One region of the Mesorhizobium sp. M7A.F.Ca.US.007.01.2.1 genome, then DNA from elsewhere that is predicted to be linked to it. Evidence: predicted binding sites of a transcription regulator. Region 1 holds the regulator's gene; each other region holds the start of a gene.

Evidence for each region. Region 1 encodes PhoB, which activates phosphate uptake and scavenging genes when phosphate is short. Its sites were predicted from a motif close to TGTCATNNANCTGTCAT; they were not measured.
Region 2: the regulator PhoB is predicted to act here: its motif matches at 1,643-1,659, upstream of EN949_RS02020 (acetoacetate decarboxylase).
Region 3: the regulator PhoB is predicted to act here: its motif matches at 1,228-1,244, upstream of ugpB (sn-glycerol-3-phosphate ABC transporter substrate-binding protein UgpB).

What each region holds. Positions count from the first base shown of each region.
Region 1 is NZ_RZQP01000027.1:15,225-18,500, forward strand. Features, by position in the region: gene xylF (D-xylose ABC transporter substrate-binding protein) at 1-70, opposite strand, end outside; gene EN949_RS07745 (ROK family protein) at 339-1,586, shown strand; gene phoB (phosphate regulon transcriptional regulator PhoB) at 1,603-2,292, opposite strand; gene phoU (phosphate signaling complex protein PhoU) at 2,309-3,016, opposite strand; gene pstB (phosphate ABC transporter ATP-binding protein PstB) at 3,043-3,276, opposite strand, start outside.
Region 2 is NZ_RZQP01000006.1:20,988-24,263, forward strand. Features, by position in the region: gene EN949_RS02015 (patatin-like phospholipase family protein) at 1-717, opposite strand, end outside; gene EN949_RS02020 (acetoacetate decarboxylase) at 765-1,511, opposite strand; gene EN949_RS02025 (3-hydroxybutyrate dehydrogenase) at 1,735-2,523, shown strand; gene EN949_RS02030 (NAD(P)H-dependent oxidoreductase) at 2,983-3,276, shown strand, end outside.
Region 3 is NZ_RZQP01000119.1:1,397-4,672, forward strand. Features, by position in the region: partial or broken gene EN949_RS20705 (EAL domain-containing protein) at 1-946, opposite strand, end outside; gene ugpB (sn-glycerol-3-phosphate ABC transporter substrate-binding protein UgpB) at 1,308-2,618, shown strand; gene ugpA (sn-glycerol-3-phosphate ABC transporter permease UgpA) at 2,777-3,276, shown strand, end outside.

The DNA of each region.
Region 1 (3,276 bases):
CCTGCGCGACAGACGCGAGCGTCAGCGACATGGCGGCACCCGCCAGGATGGCGGCTGTGAATCTTTTCATATTATCCTCCCTGCGCCGCGTATGGCGCGACCAAACTGGCCCGAAGGCCGCACAGAGGCCCTATTTTTTCGAGCCTCGAAAAAATACTGGGCCAACGCCCGAACGCTGTCAACATCGATTCTGATGGATTTTGATGTCGTTTCGAATTTTTTTCGGGCCTCGGAATAAATAAATGACACGGCGCGCGGCTTCTGCCAGTATTTGACCGCGTCACCGACAGCGTTCCAGGGCAGGAAGAACCGCGGCGACCGGGAGGATATGAAAGAGCATGTCGGTCGGAATCCGCCACGACGATTTGCGCCGCCGCAACCGCGCGATGGTGATCGCGGCGGTGCGCCGCGCCGGACAGCCGTCGCGCACCGAGATCGCCGCAACCACAAGCCTCAGCCATTCGACGATCTCGGCGATCTCATCCGACCTGATCGTCGAAGGCATCCTGACCGAAAGCAAGCCGAGCGAGGCCGGCTCGCTCAAACGCGGCCGTCCGCAGGTCGGCCTCAGCCTCAATCCGGAAGCGGCCGCGGTAATGACCGTGGTGCTGTCGCTGAACTTCCTCTCGGTCGCCGTCATCGACTATGCCGGCCAGGTAATATCCGAGGAACAGCGTCGGCTCGACACGCTGACGATGTCGCGCGACTCGCTGATCGGTGAGTGCACGGCAATCGTGCGGCGCCGCCTGGAAGATCCCGACCTGGACGTGCGCAGCATCGCCCGCATCGCGCTGGCCGTCCAGGGCATCACCGACACCCGTGCCCGCTCCATGCTGTGGTCGCCGATCACGCCGCACACCGACATCGCCTTCGCCGACATATTCGAAGAGGAGTTCGGCATCCCCGCCATTATGGAGAACGACTGCAACATGATGGCGGTGGCGCTGCGCTGGCGCGACCCCGATCGTTACCGCGACGATTTCATCGCCATCCTCCTGTCGCACGGCATCGGCATGGGGCTGGTGCTGAAGGGCGAATTGTTCACCGGCACCCATTCCTCGGGCGGCGAATTCGGCCACATGATTCATCGGCCGAACGGGGCGCTGTGTCGCTGCGGACGGCGCGGCTGCGTCGAAGCCTATGCCGGCAATTATGCCATCTGGCGCAACGCGCGGCAGATGGGCGAGGATGCAGAACCCGTCGCCGATGTCAGCGATGCCGACATGCGCGCCCTGGCTGCCGCCGCCCGCGAAAGGGACGGACCCGAACGGGAAGCCTATCGCAAGGCCGGCGAAGTGCTCGGCTACGGCCTCGGCAGCCTGTTCGCGCTGATCGATCCGGCCCCCGTCGCCATGGTCGGCGTCAGCGCCGCCGCCTTCGACCTGATCGAGCCGGCATTGCGGCAAGCGATTGCCCAGACCGCCGGCGGCCAGCATTCCAAGTCGATTTCCTTCGACACCGAGCCGAACGAACTGCCGCTGATCCGCGAAGGCTGCGCCATGCGGGCGCTGATCTTCGTCGATCAGGAGATTTTTGCGCCGGGCGTGCAGGCGAGATCCGGTTTCGGCGGCAAGAACGTGGCGTGAGTTCAAACGAGGGAGTTCAGTCCTCGCGAATGGCGTAACCCGCCCCACGGATGGTGCGGATGACATCGGGCATGCGGCCGTTGTTGACCGCCTTGCGCAGCCGGCCGACATGCACATCGACCGTGCGTTCGTCGATGTAGATCGTCTCGCCCCAGACATTGTCGAGCAGTTGGCTGCGCGAGAACACGCGGCCTGGATGGCGCATCATGAATTCAAGCAGGCGGAATTCCGTCGGCCCGAGCCGGATCTCGCTCTTCTTGCGATAGACACGGTGCGACTCGCGATCGAGCACGATATCGCCGACCTTGAGCACGCTGGACAGCACTTCCGGCTTGGCCCGGCGCAGCAGCGCCTTGACCCTGGCCATGAACTCCGGCGTCGAGAAAGGCTTGACCAGATAGTCGTCGGCACCGGTCGAGAGGCCGCGCACGCGGTCGCTTTCCTCGCCTCGCGCGGTCAGCATGATGATCGGCAGCCGCTCGGTCTCGGGACGCATCCTTAGCCGGCGGCAGAGTTCGATACCGGAAACCGCAGGCACCATCCAGTCGAGCACCAGAAGGTCTGGAACGTTCTCCTGCAGCCGGATTTCGGCCTCGTCGCCGCGCGTCACCACCTCGACCTGGTAACCTTCGGATTCGAGATTGTAGCGGAGCAGCACGCCTAGCGGCTCCTCATCCTCCACCACCATGATGCGTGGCGCGATCATCGGCTGGTCACCCCTGTCATGCCGCTGGCGCGGACATTGCCGTCTCGTCCTGCTTCGGACGATTGGCTGGCAACTGCGTGCCGGTCAAAACATAATAGGCATTTTCGGCGATGTTGGTCACGTGGTCGCCGATCCGCTCGAGGTTCTTGGCGCAAAACAACAGGTGCGTGCACGCCGTGATGTTGCGCGGATCTTCCATCATGTAGGTCAGCAGTTCGCGGAACACCGATGTGTATTTGACGTCGATGCGTTCATCATTGTTTCTGAGCGTGGCAAGCGCTGCCGCGTCAGCGGCGGCATACTCGTCGACGACCCCCTGCACCTGGATCAGCACCAGCTGCGCCATCGCGTCGATCGAATGCGAAAGGTCGTGCGGCGTGACGCTCAGCCCGACAGTGCCGACGCGCTTGGCGATGTTCTTGGCAAGGTCACCGATGCGCTCGAGGTCGCCGGCCATGCGGATCGAACCGACTACCGCGCGCAGATCGTTGGCCATTGGCTGGCGCTTGGCGATCAGCGTGATGGCACGATCGTCCAGCTCGCGCTGGCGTGCATCCATGATGGCGTCGTCGGAAACCACCCGCTGCGCCAGCGCATTGTCCGAATTGAGCAAAGCCCTGGTCGAGCCACCGACCATCGAGCGGGCGAGATCGCCCATGTCGCGGATCAGCTGGCTGATCTGCTCCAGATCCTCATCGAAAGATGCGACGGTATGTTCACCCATGATCTTCGTCCCTCATATGCCAGAGATCAGCCGAACCGGCCGGTGATGTAGTCCTGGGTGCGTTTGTCGTCGGGGGTGGTGAACATCTTGTCGGTGGCGCCCTCCTCGACCAGATAGCCAAGATGGAACATCGCGGTGCGCTGCGACACGCGCGCTGCCTGCTGCATCGAATGGGTGACGATGACGATCGTATAGTTCTGACGCAGTTCATCGATCAGTTCCTCGACACGAGCGGTGGCGATCGGGTCGAGCGCCGAACA
Region 2 (3,276 bases), on a different contig from region 1:
CGAGGAACGGTCCTCTTCCTGGTCGAGCAGATATTGCAGCGGCGTGTTGGAGACGATGCCGCCGTCCCAGTAATATTCGCCTTCGATGCGGATCGACGGGAACGCCGGCGGCAGCGCGCCGCTGGCCATGATGTGCTCCGGTTCGATGCGGACCTTGTCGGTGTCGAAATAGACGAAGTTGCCGGTCCGGACGTTGACCGCGCCGACGCTCAACCGCTTCTTGCCGTCGTTGAGGATGTCGAAATCGATCAGGCTTTGCAGCGTCTCCTTCAGCTCGGCCGTGTCGTAGAAGCTGGTGGCGCCCTCGGCGCCGGGCTGCTCCATCCAGGGGTTAGGATTGCGCGGCTTGAAGAAGCCCGGCTGCCCCATGACCATGGTCATCCACGAACTGGTGCGATTGCGGATATCACGGTAGATGTCGCCTTCCGGCGTATAGGCCCAGATCTTGCGACCCGAAATCGTCTGCCAGAATTGCTCGAGGCGCTGCAGCCGGCGGCTCGATTCATTGCCGGCGATGATCGCCGCATTGATGGCGCCGATCGACACGCCGGAAAGCCAGCTCGGCTCGCAGCCGGCCTCTGCCAATGCCTGGTACACCCCAGCCTGGTAGGCGCCGAGCGCGCCGCCTCCCTGAAACACCAGCGCGACGCGGTCATACTGCGCCGAGATCTCCGCGATGGTGGCGGTGGCCTCCTTGTTGCGATTGCGTTCGAGCACGGCTTTGGTCTCCGACTTCTGTTTGGGCTCTGAAAGGCTTGTGCAGCTCAGGTGCGGTCGGCGAGATAATCGTGAACCACTTCGCCCAGCCCAAGCGTCAGATCGGCGGTGAAGTGGACGGCGGATACGATGTCGAGCACCGGCAGCCGCGCCACGTCGGCCATGACATGCGGCCGCAAATCGAGCGCGGCGGGCGCAGTCCAGGCTTCCTTCAGCGTGATGTCGGTGAGGTGGTAGCGGACCAGTTCGCAGATGCGCGGCGTGCCGTCGACATGCGGGACGATCTTGATCAGGAAATTGGGCGCGGCCAGCGAAGCGAGGACAGAGCCGTGATCGGCTTCCTTGTGCTTGTAGCCCATCGTGCCGGTGGCGCACAGAACGCTGCCATAGTGCAGCGTGCCGACGATGACCTCGCCTTCATGCACGATCTTGGGATTGGCAAGCTTCTTGGGAAAGCCCCACAGTTCGCGGCCGCCGGCGATCGGCGCGTCGTCGTCGAGATACATCGAATGGACGTAGGCGCCGTGCTGGCCCTTGTAGCGCACCGGGATGACCTGGCCGGTCTCGGTGTAGTCGCCGAAACCGGTCGAGTCAGGCATGCGGATGAATTCGTATTTGACCAGCGGCTCGTCGATCTCCAGCGGCTCCGGCACGACAGCCTCTAGCGCCTCGCGCGTCGTGCGGTAGGTGATGATGACGTATTCGCGGTTGAAGAAACGGTACGGCCCGGGCGGAAAGGAGGGGTTGGTCAGCGGCATCGCATAGGCGCGCTTCACGACATCGGCGATCTGCAAGGCTGTAGCCCCATTTTGGTTCAGGAATGACTGCGCGAATGCGCTCCGGATTATGTTGCACGGCACCATGACAGTGCCGTGTCAGCCGCCGGACAGCCGCCCAAGAGGCCTGTCGACGGCCGTCTCAATCCTGTAATCGCACCGACATATGGCTATGGCACTGTCATGGTGCGGCGCACAAAGGCGGCCCCGTTCGTTCCCTCCCACCTCTTGCGAGATCATCATGGGTTTCCTGTCTTCGAAGAACGCCCTCGTCACCGGCTCGACCAGCGGCATCGGCCTGGCCATCGCCCGCGCCTTTGCCGCCGAAGGCGCCAATGTCACCATCAACGGCCTTGGCGATGCGGCTGCCATCGAGCAGGAGCGCACCGGCATCGAGAGGGATTTCGGCGTCAAGTGCCGCTATTCCGGTGCCAACATGATGGATGGCGCGGCGGTCAGCGCCATGATGCGTGAGGCCGAGGCTGCCTTCGGCAGTCTCGATATCCTGGTCAACAATGCCGGCATCCAGCATGTCGCGCCGATCGAGGAGTTTCCCGATGACAAGTGGGAAGCCATCATCCGCATCAATCTGCTCGCCGCGTTCTACGCCATCAAGGCGGCACTGCCGGGCATGAAGACGCGCAAATGGGGCCGTATCATCAACACCGCCTCGGCGCATGCGCTGGTCGCCTCGCCGTTCAAGTCGGCCTATGTGTCGGCCAAGCACGGCATTGCGGGCCTCACCAAGACGGTAGCGCTCGAAGCAGCGCTCGACGGCGTCACCGTCAATGCGATCGCGCCGGGCTATGTCTGGACGCCGCTGGTCGAAAGGCAGATTCCAGACACGATGAAGGCGCGCGGCATGACCGAGGAACAGGTCAAGCACGATGTGCTGCTCGCCGCCCAGCCGACCAAGGAATTCGTCACCGTCGACGAGCTCGCCGCGCTGACGCTGTTCCTGTGTTCGGACGCGGCCAGGCAGGTCACCGGCACCACCTTGCCGATGGATGGCGGCTGGACGGCACAGTAGAGGGTAATCCAAGCGTTCCGTTTGCCTGCTGGTGCCGCTGGGCGCTGGCAGAAAAGCACCCGGCTATGCCGTGATCTTAATTGATGCGGATGGCGTGGTCGTGCATTTCCATGATTTTGCGATCGACGCGGCGGGTTGCCCGCCTCCGGCAGGCTTCGCGGGACACTGAGCAGGACTTCCCGCGAGGGCCAAGATGCCGCCAGTCGCATGTGCCGGCCTATTGCACGGCAGCGCAACAGGCTGCGCCGTTGCTGAACTGAACGATCCCAACCGATGCCCATCCGCGCACTGACGGCGACTGCGCGGCATCGGGTTTCCCAGCCTCTTTCTCGTCCCGCCGGACTACGGTGAAAGTGTCCAAAAAGCACGGAAATATGGACATTAGTCTTGACAGAAATACAGATGTTCAATACCCGTCAGGCAATCGAACAAGCCTGCATTATGGGAGGAACGAGCGGTATGGCTTCCAATGTTTCGTTGACGGGTCTTGCCCGCGATCTCGAGGAACGCGCAAAGTCGGGCAAGCCTATCCGCATCGGCCTGATCGGCTCGGGCGAGATGGGAACCGACATCGTCACTCGTGTCGCCCATATGTCGGGCATCGAGATCGGCGCCATTTCCGAACTGAACCTGCCGGCTGCCAGCAAGGCCGTCGATATCGCTTTCCAGGAAACCGGGCATGCGCGCGAAGTGTCGAATGCTTCGGCTATGACGTCGGCGATGGAAGCCGGCAAGGTCGCGGTCACCAACGAC
Region 3 (3,276 bases), on a different contig from region 1:
GACCGCTCAATTCGGCCTCCTGCGGCTGTTCGCCGAAGCCCGACATATCGGATCCGAAGAGATCGCCAAGCTGCATTCCGTTCAGGGTCGCTGTTGCTATGCCCGTCAGTGCCGCAATGCTGTCATTGGCACTGATGATGCGGTTGCCGTCGCAGACGATCAGCCCCTCCACGGCGGCATTGGCCAGGCCGTGCATGCGGTCGACCTCGAGCTTCTGGCGACGGAAGCGCAAATCGATCCACAGCGCCGATGCCGACAGAACCAGGATCACCAGTGTGGCGGCGGCGGCCGCGAAAGCCTGCGAGGTCGGCTCGATCGTGTATTCGGATATGACGATCGAGGGATCGGGGAAGATCGAGACGGCACCCATACCGATGAAATGCAGGGTGCAGATCGCCAGCGTCAGCAGCACCGCGCCGCCGGATGTCGCCTTCAAGGAGGGGCGGCGCTGCACGACACGCAGCGCCAGCGCCGCGAGCGTTACGCCGGCCAGCAGGGAAACGGCGACAAGCAACAGGTTCCACTCGATACGGCCCTGAACCTCGAACGCCGCCATGCCGATGTAGTGCATGGCTGCGATACCGCCGCCCAGCACGGCGCCGCCGACGAGATGATAGTCGAACTCATCCCGCAAGGTGGCGATCCACATGCCGGCTGCCGTCAAAGTGACCGAAGCAGCGAGCGAAAGCACGGAGAGTGCCGGATCATAAGCACTGGGTATGCCCGGTGTGAATGCGAGCATGGCGATGAAGTGCGTTGCCCAGATGCCAAAGCCGGTCGAAGTGGCCGCGATCATCAGCCAGGCAAGCCGGTTCCGATCTGTGGAACGGCTTATGTGCTGAAGCAGGTTGACAGCAGAGAAGCAGGAAATTCCGCAGATCAACGCGGCGAGTGCGACCAGTCTCAGATCATGTTCGTTGACGATACAATTGTAGACCGTCAGCATTTATTTCACCTGAGCTTTGGAAATAAACAGGGCAGCAGGATTGAGTAGCGCGTTGCCGTTGAAGGATCGATAAAGTCGGCTGCAACCTTGGCGTGTCTCTTCGGGTTGCTGCGGCTGCAATCAGGGCTGACACGCCGAAAGCCAGCTTGACGGTCCCGACGGTGGTTCCTGGCGCGCTTGTCGTCGCGCTAAGCCGGCTAACCGCATCGCTTCCCATGCCTCCAAGCGGAGGCGAGCGTTGCGTCAGGTAAAGGGTGAAGTTCGTCGATCTGCAACAAAACCGTTGTCTGATTGTCATGAGCGACACATATTGCCTTCGCGGGAGTGCCCCCTTTCGCCAATGACAAACGGGAGATGAAACATGAAGTCCTTCGGCTTCGCGGCCGGTGTTGCCGCTACCTTTATGACGCTTTCCTCAACCTCCGCTTTTGCCGTCACGCAGATCAGTTGGTGGCACGCCATGACTGGCGCCAATGCCGAAGTCGTCGACAAGATCTCCAAAGATTTCAATGCCAGCCAGAGCGACTATGAGCTCGTTCCGGTGTTCAAAGGCACGTATCCCGAGACGCTGAATGCCGGCATTGCCGCCTACCGCGCGGGCCAGGCGCCAGACATCATCCAGGTGTTCGACGTCGGCACCGGCGTGATGATGGCGGCCGAAGGTGCCATCAAGCCCGCAGCCGATGTGTTGACCAGCGCTGGAATGACCTTCGACAAGAGCCAGTATCTGCCAGGCATAGTCGGCTATTATTCGAAGCCGGACGGCACCATGCTCTCCTTCCCCTACAACTCCTCCTCGCCGATCCTTTATTACAACAAGGATATCTTCAAGAAGGCTGGTCTCGACGTCGATAGCCCACCCAAGACCTGGAATGAAGTGTGGGAAGACGCCAAGAAGATCAAGGCGAGCGGCGCGGCCGCCTGCGGCTACACCTCGACCTGGCTGACCTGGATACATCTGGAGAATTTCGCGGCCTGGAATGACGTGTCATGGGCCACCCAGCAGAACGGTCTGGCCGGCGGCGATGTCGAGCTCAAGATCAACGCGCCGATTTTCGTCAACCATTTCCAGGCGCTGGCGGACCTCGCCAAGGACGGCACCTTCAAATATGGCGGCCGCACCTCCGAAGCCAAGCAGATCTTCCTTGCGGGCGAATGCGGGATCATGACCGAATCGTCCGGCGGACTTGGCGATATCGTCAAGTCCGGCATGAATTACGGCATTGGCCAATTGCCGTATGACAGCGACGCCAAGGGTGCGCCGCAGAACACGACGCCGGGTGGCGCCAGCCTGTGGGTTTTCGCGGACAAATCCGATGAGGAATACAAGGGCGTCGCGGCCTTCTTCGCCTACCTGTCGAAGACCGAGGTGCAAGAATACCTGCACCAGAAGTCGGGTTATCTGCCGGTAACGCTGGCGGCTTATGAAGCGACCAAGAAGTCCGGTTTCTATGACAAGAATGTCGGCCGCGAGACCCCGATCCTGCAGATGACGGGTAAGACGCCGACCGACAATTCCAAGGGCGTACGTCTGCCGAATCTGCCGCAGGTGCGCGATATCCAGAACGAGGAGTTCGAGAAGATGCTCGCCGGCCAGCAGACCGCGCAGCAGGCGCTCGACAATGCGGTTACGCGTGGCAATGCCGCGATCAAGGAAGCGCTGGGGAATTAGAGCGAGCGCAGGTCCTTGCTCTACGGCGCACCTACCTGTCCCGCCGGGCATCTCCCCTCGGTGAGGGGAGTTTTGCCGTCCTTTGCGATTTCGCCAATGGTCGATGATGTCCAGTCCGAAACGCTCATCAAAGCCATCTTGGCGGAGAGGGGTGCCGCATGGTGCCCCCCGCCTCATCACCTCGGAGTGGCTCCGTGACCCCTCGCGTCGTGTTCCCCAACAAGGTCCTTCCCTACCTGCTTGTGGCGCCGCAACTGGCCATCACGCTCGTTTTTTTCTACTGGCCGGCCGGTCAGGCGTTCTACCAATCCATGCTCAGGCAGGATCCGTTCGGGCTGAGGACCAAGTTCGTCTGGTTCGCCAATTTCAGGAAAGTGCTTGCCGATCCGGCCTACCTGAACTCGATCAAGGTCACGGTGGTGTTTTCCCTTGCGACCGCTATCGTCGCCATGTGCGTGGCGCTCCTGCTGGCGGTCATGGCAGAGAAGGTGGTGCGCGGCAAAGGTCTCTACCGCACGCTCTTGATCTGGCCCTACGCGGTGGCGCCGGCGATTGCCGGTATGCTGTGGCTGTTCCTCTTCAACCCTTCGATCGGGTCGCTGGCCTACATGCTGAGGAGTTTCGGCATCGCCTGGGATCCACTGCTCAATGGCACCCA